DNA from 2 places in the Bacillus sp. MC1252 genome. Region 2 is predicted to be linked to the other one. Evidence: a T-box and tRNA genes for the amino acid it is inferred to sense, from the RefSeq annotation. Region 2 holds a T-box; the other holds one or more tRNA genes.
The links. A T-box is a leader RNA that pairs with one kind of tRNA and senses whether it is charged. The one in region 2 lies ahead of thrS (threonine--tRNA ligase), so its partner is inferred to be a tRNA-Thr.

Region 1 (3,427 bases), 650 kb from region 2:
TACGTCTACTTGCACACCAGCTGCTCGATATTTTTCCTTCACACGTTCAATTGCTGCCACGCCTGATTCATCCCATATACGCGCTTCAGACAAATCAATCACAACGGATTGAAGATCTTTCCCCTGATGGAATGCTGAAATCAAGTCAGTGACTGAAGCAAAGAAAATTTGCCCCTTAATTCGGTAAACCCAAGTACCTGCTTGGCTTTCTGTAGAGGTAATATGAAGCTTTGATATTTTAGCCACAAAGAAAACCGCACTAAGCAGCACACCTGCAAAAACACCCTTTGATAAATCATGAGTCAACACCACAGTCACGACCGTGACAAGCATCACAATAGAATCTGTTTTCGGGTTCTTTTTTAGCTGCTGGAATGAACTCCAATCAAAGGTACCAATCGAAACCATGATCATCACAGCCACAAGAGCAGCCATCGGAATTTGAACCACCACATCACCCAATACAAAAATCAGCACCATTAAAAATGCACCTGCTACAAAGGTAGAAAGCCGGCCTCTTCCGCCAGCCTTTGTATTAATCACAGATTGACCAATCATCGCACACCCAGCCATACCTCCAAAGAATCCCGCAACCACATTGGCGATTCCTTGGCCTCTCGCTTCTTTGTTTTTACGACTAGACGTCTCCGTCATATCATCTACAATCTGTGCTGTTAAAAGAGATTCAAGTAAACCAACCATCGCAAGTGCTAAAGAATAAGGAAAAATGATAGCAAGTGTCTCCCAGCTAAACGGCACATTTGGGATAAGAAAAGCAGGCAAAGAACTAGGAAGCTCTCCCATATCTCCGACCGTTCTGACATCAATATGCCCAAATACAGCAATCATCGTTATCACAATAATCGCAATGAGTGGAGAAGGGATTACTTTTGTGATCATCGGCAATACATAAATGATCAGCAAAGCACCACCTGTCATCATAAACATAGCCATTGATTCTCCAACGAAATGTGGAAGCTGAGCCATGAAGATCATAATCGCCAATGCATTCACAAAACCTACCATCACGGACCTAGGAATAAATTTCATCAATCGAGAAACACGGCACAACCCAAATACAATTTGAATCAGACCTGTTAAAATCGTAGCTGCAAACAAATACTGCAATCCATGGTCTGCAATCAAGTTAACCATGACCAGGGCCATTGCACCTGTAGCAGCTGAAATCATGCCTGGCCGTCCACCAACAAACGAAATCACAATCGCAATACAAAACGAAGCATACAATCCGATCTTCGGATCAACGCCCGCAATAATCGAAAACGCAATGGCCTCAGGAATCAAAGCCAGGGCCACTAAAATACCCGCCAATACATCCTGGCGCACATATCCAAACCATTCTTGCTTTACAAATAAATCTTTCAAACCATCTACTCCTTTTTATATACATACCGTACATCGAAATAGAAGAACAACGAAACCTGGAGATAAAGAAAGGAAAAACAAACAACACTTCACTTTCGGGGAAAAAGAGGAACGTACAGAGTCTTTTGTTAGAGAGGCTTTTATCACTTTAGTAAGAATAAAAGAAATCAGCTGAAGAATCAAGAACAAAAAGAGGGGTTATATAGAAAGCTAATACAAAAATATTCCATTCATATCGATCCATTCATTTTTCTATTTACATCAGTCTACTCGTAATCGAGCGAGTTCAATTTAATTTAAAACAAACAAAAAAAGCCTTCTCATCATCGAGAAACCTTAAGATTTACCATTATTATTAGAGGAAAGCTTCCAAGCGGGCTCGAACCGCTGACCTCTTCCTTACCATGGAAGTGCTCTACCTACTGAGCTATGGAAGCATGGCTCCGCAGGTAGGACTCGAACCTACGACCGATCGGTTAACAGCCGATAGCTCTACCACTGAGCTACTGCGGAATGATAAAGTAACTTCTTCCATTGGAAGGATATAAACAAAAAGCTTGGCGGCGTCCTACTCTCACAGGGGGAAACCCCCAACTACCATCGGCGCTGAAGAGCTTAACTTCCGTGTTCGGTATGGGAACGGGTGTGACCTCTTCGCTATCGCCACCAAACCTGATGGAGAGAATGTTCTCTCAAAACTAGATAACAACGTTCATGCTTCACATTAGAATATAGGTTAAGTCCTCGATCTATTAGTATCTGTCAGCTCCACGTGTCACCACGCTTCCACCTCAGACCTATCAACCTGATCATCTTTCAGGGATCTTACTTCCTTGCGGAATGGGAAATCTCATCTTGAGGGGGGCTTCATGCTTAGATGCTTTCAGCACTTATCCCGTCCGCACATAGCTACCCAGCGATGCCCTTGGCAGAACAACTGGTACACCAGCGGTGCGTCCATCCCGGTCCTCTCGTACTAAGGACAGCTCCTCTCAAATTTCCTGCGCCCGCGACGGATAGGGACCGAACTGTCTCACGACGTTCTGAACCCAGCTCGCGTACCGCTTTAATGGGCGAACAGCCCAACCCTTGGGACCGACTACAGCCCCAGGATGCGATGAGCCGACATCGAGGTGCCAAACCTCCCCGTCGATGTGGACTCTTGGGGGAGATAAGCCTGTTATCCCCGGGGTAGCTTTTATCCGTTGAGCGATGGCCCTTCCATGCGGAACCACCGGATCACTAAGCCCGACTTTCGTCCCTGCTCGACTTGTAGGTCTCGCAGTCAAGCTCCCTTGTGCCTTTACACTCTGCGAATGATTTCCAACCATTCTGAGGGAACCTTTGGGCGCCTCCGTTACATTTTAGGAGGCGACCGCCCCAGTCAAACTGCCCACCTGACACTGTCTCCCTGCCCGATAAGGGCAGCGGGTTAGAAGGTCAATACAGCCAGGGTAGTATCCCACCGATGCCTCCACCGAAGCTAGCGCTCCGGTTTCCAAGGCTCCTACCTATCCTGTACAAGCTGTACCAACATTCAATATCAGGCTGCAGTAAAGCTCCACGGGGTCTTTCCGTCCTGTCGCGGGTAACCTGCATCTTCACAGGTACTATAATTTCACCGAGTCTCTCGTTGAGACAGTGCCCAGATCGTTGCGCCTTTCGTGCGGGTCGGAACTTACCCGACAAGGAATTTCGCTACCTTAGGACCGTTATAGTTACGGCCGCCGTTTACTGGGGCTTCAATTCGCACCTTCGCTTACGCTAAGCGCTCCTCTTAACCTTCCAGCACCGGGCAGGCGTCAGCCCCTATACTTCGCCTTACGGCTTCGCAGAGACCTGTGTTTTTGCTAAACAGTCGCCTGGGCCTATTCACTGCGGCTTCTCGGGGCTTTAACACCCTAAGAAGCACCCCTTCTCCCGAAGTTACGGGGTCATTTTGCCGAGTTCCTTAACGAGAGTTCTCTCGATCACCTTAGGATTCTCTCCTCGCCTACCTGTGTCGGTTTGCGGTACGGGCACCTCTCACCTCGCTAGAGGC
Region 2 (3,427 bases):
TCATCAATTGTGACTCTTATCCCTACACTTTTTAAGTACTGCTGAACCTCCAAGCAGTGATTGAGGTGAACGCTTGAGACAGGTATGATTTGTACTTGTACTGGTGCTAGCCATAATGGAAAGGCTCCTGCAAAGTGCTCGATTAAGATGCCAAGGAAACGATCAAGAGAACCAAAAATGGCACTGTGAATGACAACCGGCCGGACCTTTTCGTTTTTTTCATTGATATATGTTAAGTCAAATTTTTCAGGCATTTGGAAATCAAGTTGAATTGTGGCGCACTGATGGCTCCGCTCTAGTGCATCTTTAATATGAAAATCGATCTTTGGACCATAAAAGGCCCCATCTCCTTCATTTAGCTGGTAGTCGACCTTTAGCTGGTCAAGCACATTCTTTAGGGCTGTTTCAGATAGATGCCAAATTGCATCATCCCCTAATGCTTTTTCTGGACGAGTCGAAAGTTCAACTGAATACTCAAATCCAAAAGTTCGATATACGTGATCAACTAATTGGAAAATCTGTTTGATTTCAGACTCAATTTGATCTTCTCTCAAAAAAATATGGGCATCATCTTGGCAAAATGTCCTGACCCTGAACAATCCATTTAATGCACCGCTATATTCATGACGATGCACCTGACCAAATTCGGCCATCCTGATTGGAAGATCCCTGTATGAATATAAGTTGTTTTTAAACATGAGCATATGCCCTGGACAGTTCATCGGCTTTAAAGCAAAGCTTGTATGGTCTACTTCTGAGAAATACATATTTTCATGATAATGATCCCAATGGCCTGACTGTTCCCAAAGTTCTTGGTTCATCATAAATGGCGTACTCACTTCTTCATATTGTGCTTTACCTCGCACTTCTCTTGAAAAAACCATTAATTCATTTCTGACAATTTGCCCTTTTGGTAAATAAAATGGCATACCTGGAGCTTCTTCAGAGAACATAAATAGAGATAATTGTTTGCCTAATTTTCGGTGATCTCGCTTGTTTGCTTCTTCTATGAAACGAAGATAATCAGCTAGATGTTTTGAATGTTGAAACGCAACACCATACACCCGCTGCAATACATCGTGATTGCGATCCCCTCGCCAATAAGCCCCTGCAACACGTGTTAATTTAAATGCCTTCATATATCCTGTAGATGGCAGATGAGGACCACGGCATAAATCTATAAATTCTCCTTGCTGATAAACCGTGATTGTCTCTTGTTTAGGGAGACCTTTTAAAATATCCAGCTTATATGGGTCATTCGCAAACAACGCTTCAGCTTCTTTGTAAGACACTTCGATTCTTTGGATCAGATGATTTTCGTTCATGATGTTTTCCATCTCTTTTTCAATCGCTGCCAGATCTTCTAAACGTAAAGTTCGATTTAGTTTCATATCATAGTAAAATCCATTTTCGACGACAGGTCCGATCCCAAGTGTTACATCATCATACAACCTTTTCACGGCTTGGGCTAATACGTGTGCAGATGTATGACGTAACACTTCAAGCCCTTCTTCCGAATCGAGTGTCAAAATAGACAGCACTGCATCGCTGTTTAGCTCATAACTTAAATCAACTGTTTGATCATTTACCTTTCCCGCCACTGCTTTCTTTCTTAAACTCGGACTAATATAGGAGGCAATTTCTGCGACAGTCGTACCTGTGGAAAACTCCTTCGCCTTTCCATCCGGAAATTGAATCTTCACCATGTTTTCTCTCATGACTGACACACCTTTCATTTTTTTGAAATAAAAAAACACACCCTTCCCTCATAGAGGGACGAATGTGTAATCCGTGGTTCCACCCAAATTCCCATAATGCATATTCGCTTTATGGCTCTGGTGCCGTAACGTGGCAAAGACGGTATTGGATACTGCAATTTTCCCCAATACAACTCAAAGGTGGTAAGACAACTTTTCTGCGTTAGGAAGATTTCAGCTTTACTTCCCTCTCTGGTAACCGTTAAAAGCTGCTCATGTCCTTTTCAAAGTAATGATGATGTAGGAGTGAACAAAAAAACACACCCATCCCTCATAGAGGGACGAATGTGTGATCCGTGGTTCCACCCAAATTCCCATAATGCGTATTCGCTTTATGGCTCTGGTGCCGTAACGTGGCGTAGACGGTATTGGATACTGCGATTTTCCCCAATACAGCTCAAAGGTGGTAAGACAACTTTCCTGCGTTAGGAAGATTTCAGCGTGACTTCCCTCTCTGGTAACCAGTACAAATTGCTCATGTCCTTTTCTTCGCTTTTAATTTCTTCATATCTTACATGATGATGACTAATCATGTAAAGCTTTATTTTGTGCAGAGCGATTGAAATTCATTCTTTAAATAAAATGTTGAGTGATTTCACTTGGGCTATACTCGACTTGATACGTAGGAGATAATGCACGTTTTACTTCTTCCGTCATGCGCTCTCCTTCTTGATTGAACTTCTTTTCCATTTCTACCCCATCTGGCAGCAAGTCTTCTGTCTCTTCATCAAACCAGCGGCCATACTGTATGGCCCAATTCCAGATTTTCGAGAAGAGCGCATCGCTTAGAGGTACATCATCTCTTTCTAAATGGGATTGACAGTGTCCACATTGAAAAGGTTCACCACCGTAGGTCCCTTCTATTTTCACATAAGGGTGATCCTCAAACTCGCGACAGCACACCCATTTTTTGAAGTGCTGACCGAATTCTGTCAACTTAATCGAATAAAAACGCATTGAAGATCGTTTTCCTATCATGTCAAAAATACCTTGATCAATTAATGTCTTTAGACGATACTCAATAAAGTCATCACCGATATACTGATCTAAATGACCGATGACTTCTCCAATTAAGCGTGGAGTTTTGATGTACTCCCCTTCTGACTCGGACTGCTGAACTCGCTTAGCCATTTTCACTAAATAAGCATCAAATTCATCTTCTGGTACGCTGATCGTTTGTCCTTTTTGCCATATCCGCAGCGTATGATTTTCTTTAGCAAATGAAAGCCATTCGTTTTGTAATCTTTCTCTTTCTTCTTTTGTCATTGTGTGAATATGCTCTTTACTCTCGTACAAAATTTTAAATTTTTCAGATGTGATCTCCCCGGCATGTCGAAGGATCATTATTCTTGTATTTGTATTGAACAGCTGGTCAAAAGCAGTCGTTGTATTGATTAAAGACAATTCTATCCTTTTCTCTTTTAATAAATAGATGGCATAACGTAAACCAATTTGCTCATGTGCATTACTGCCTGTCCAGATGAGTATACGACTGCCATCTTTTATATCTTTTATTTGCTGAAGCATTCTGTGCTGATCGTTGACCATGTCGTCAATATGTCCAAATTCATTTGATATCACCTTACGCAGCCACTCTTTACGCTTCTCCTGTCCTTCATGTTCATGCAAATGCAGAAGAGGTCCAATCGAATAAATGTCATCAAAGGCGA

Region 1: it encodes a tRNA-Thr, which carries the amino acid that the T-box ahead of thrS (threonine--tRNA ligase) is inferred to sense. The anticodon was not compared.

What each region holds. Positions count from the first base shown of each region.
Region 1 covers NZ_CM166369.1:170,486-173,912, reverse strand. Annotated here, with positions in the region: gene ACYH0L_RS00990 (SulP family inorganic anion transporter) at 1-1,386, opposite strand, end outside; tRNA gene ACYH0L_RS00985 (tRNA-Thr) at 1,751-1,823, opposite strand; tRNA gene ACYH0L_RS00980 (tRNA-Asn) at 1,825-1,899, opposite strand; rRNA gene rrf (5S ribosomal RNA) at 1,942-2,057, opposite strand; rRNA gene ACYH0L_RS00970 (23S ribosomal RNA) at 2,119-3,427, opposite strand, start outside.
Region 2 covers NZ_CM166369.1:816,946-820,372, reverse strand. Annotated here, with positions in the region: gene thrS (threonine--tRNA ligase) at 1-1,718, opposite strand, end outside; T-box leader at 1,770-1,994, opposite strand; T-box leader at 2,032-2,256, opposite strand; gene ACYH0L_RS03955 (DUF1835 domain-containing protein) at 2,331-3,427, opposite strand, start outside.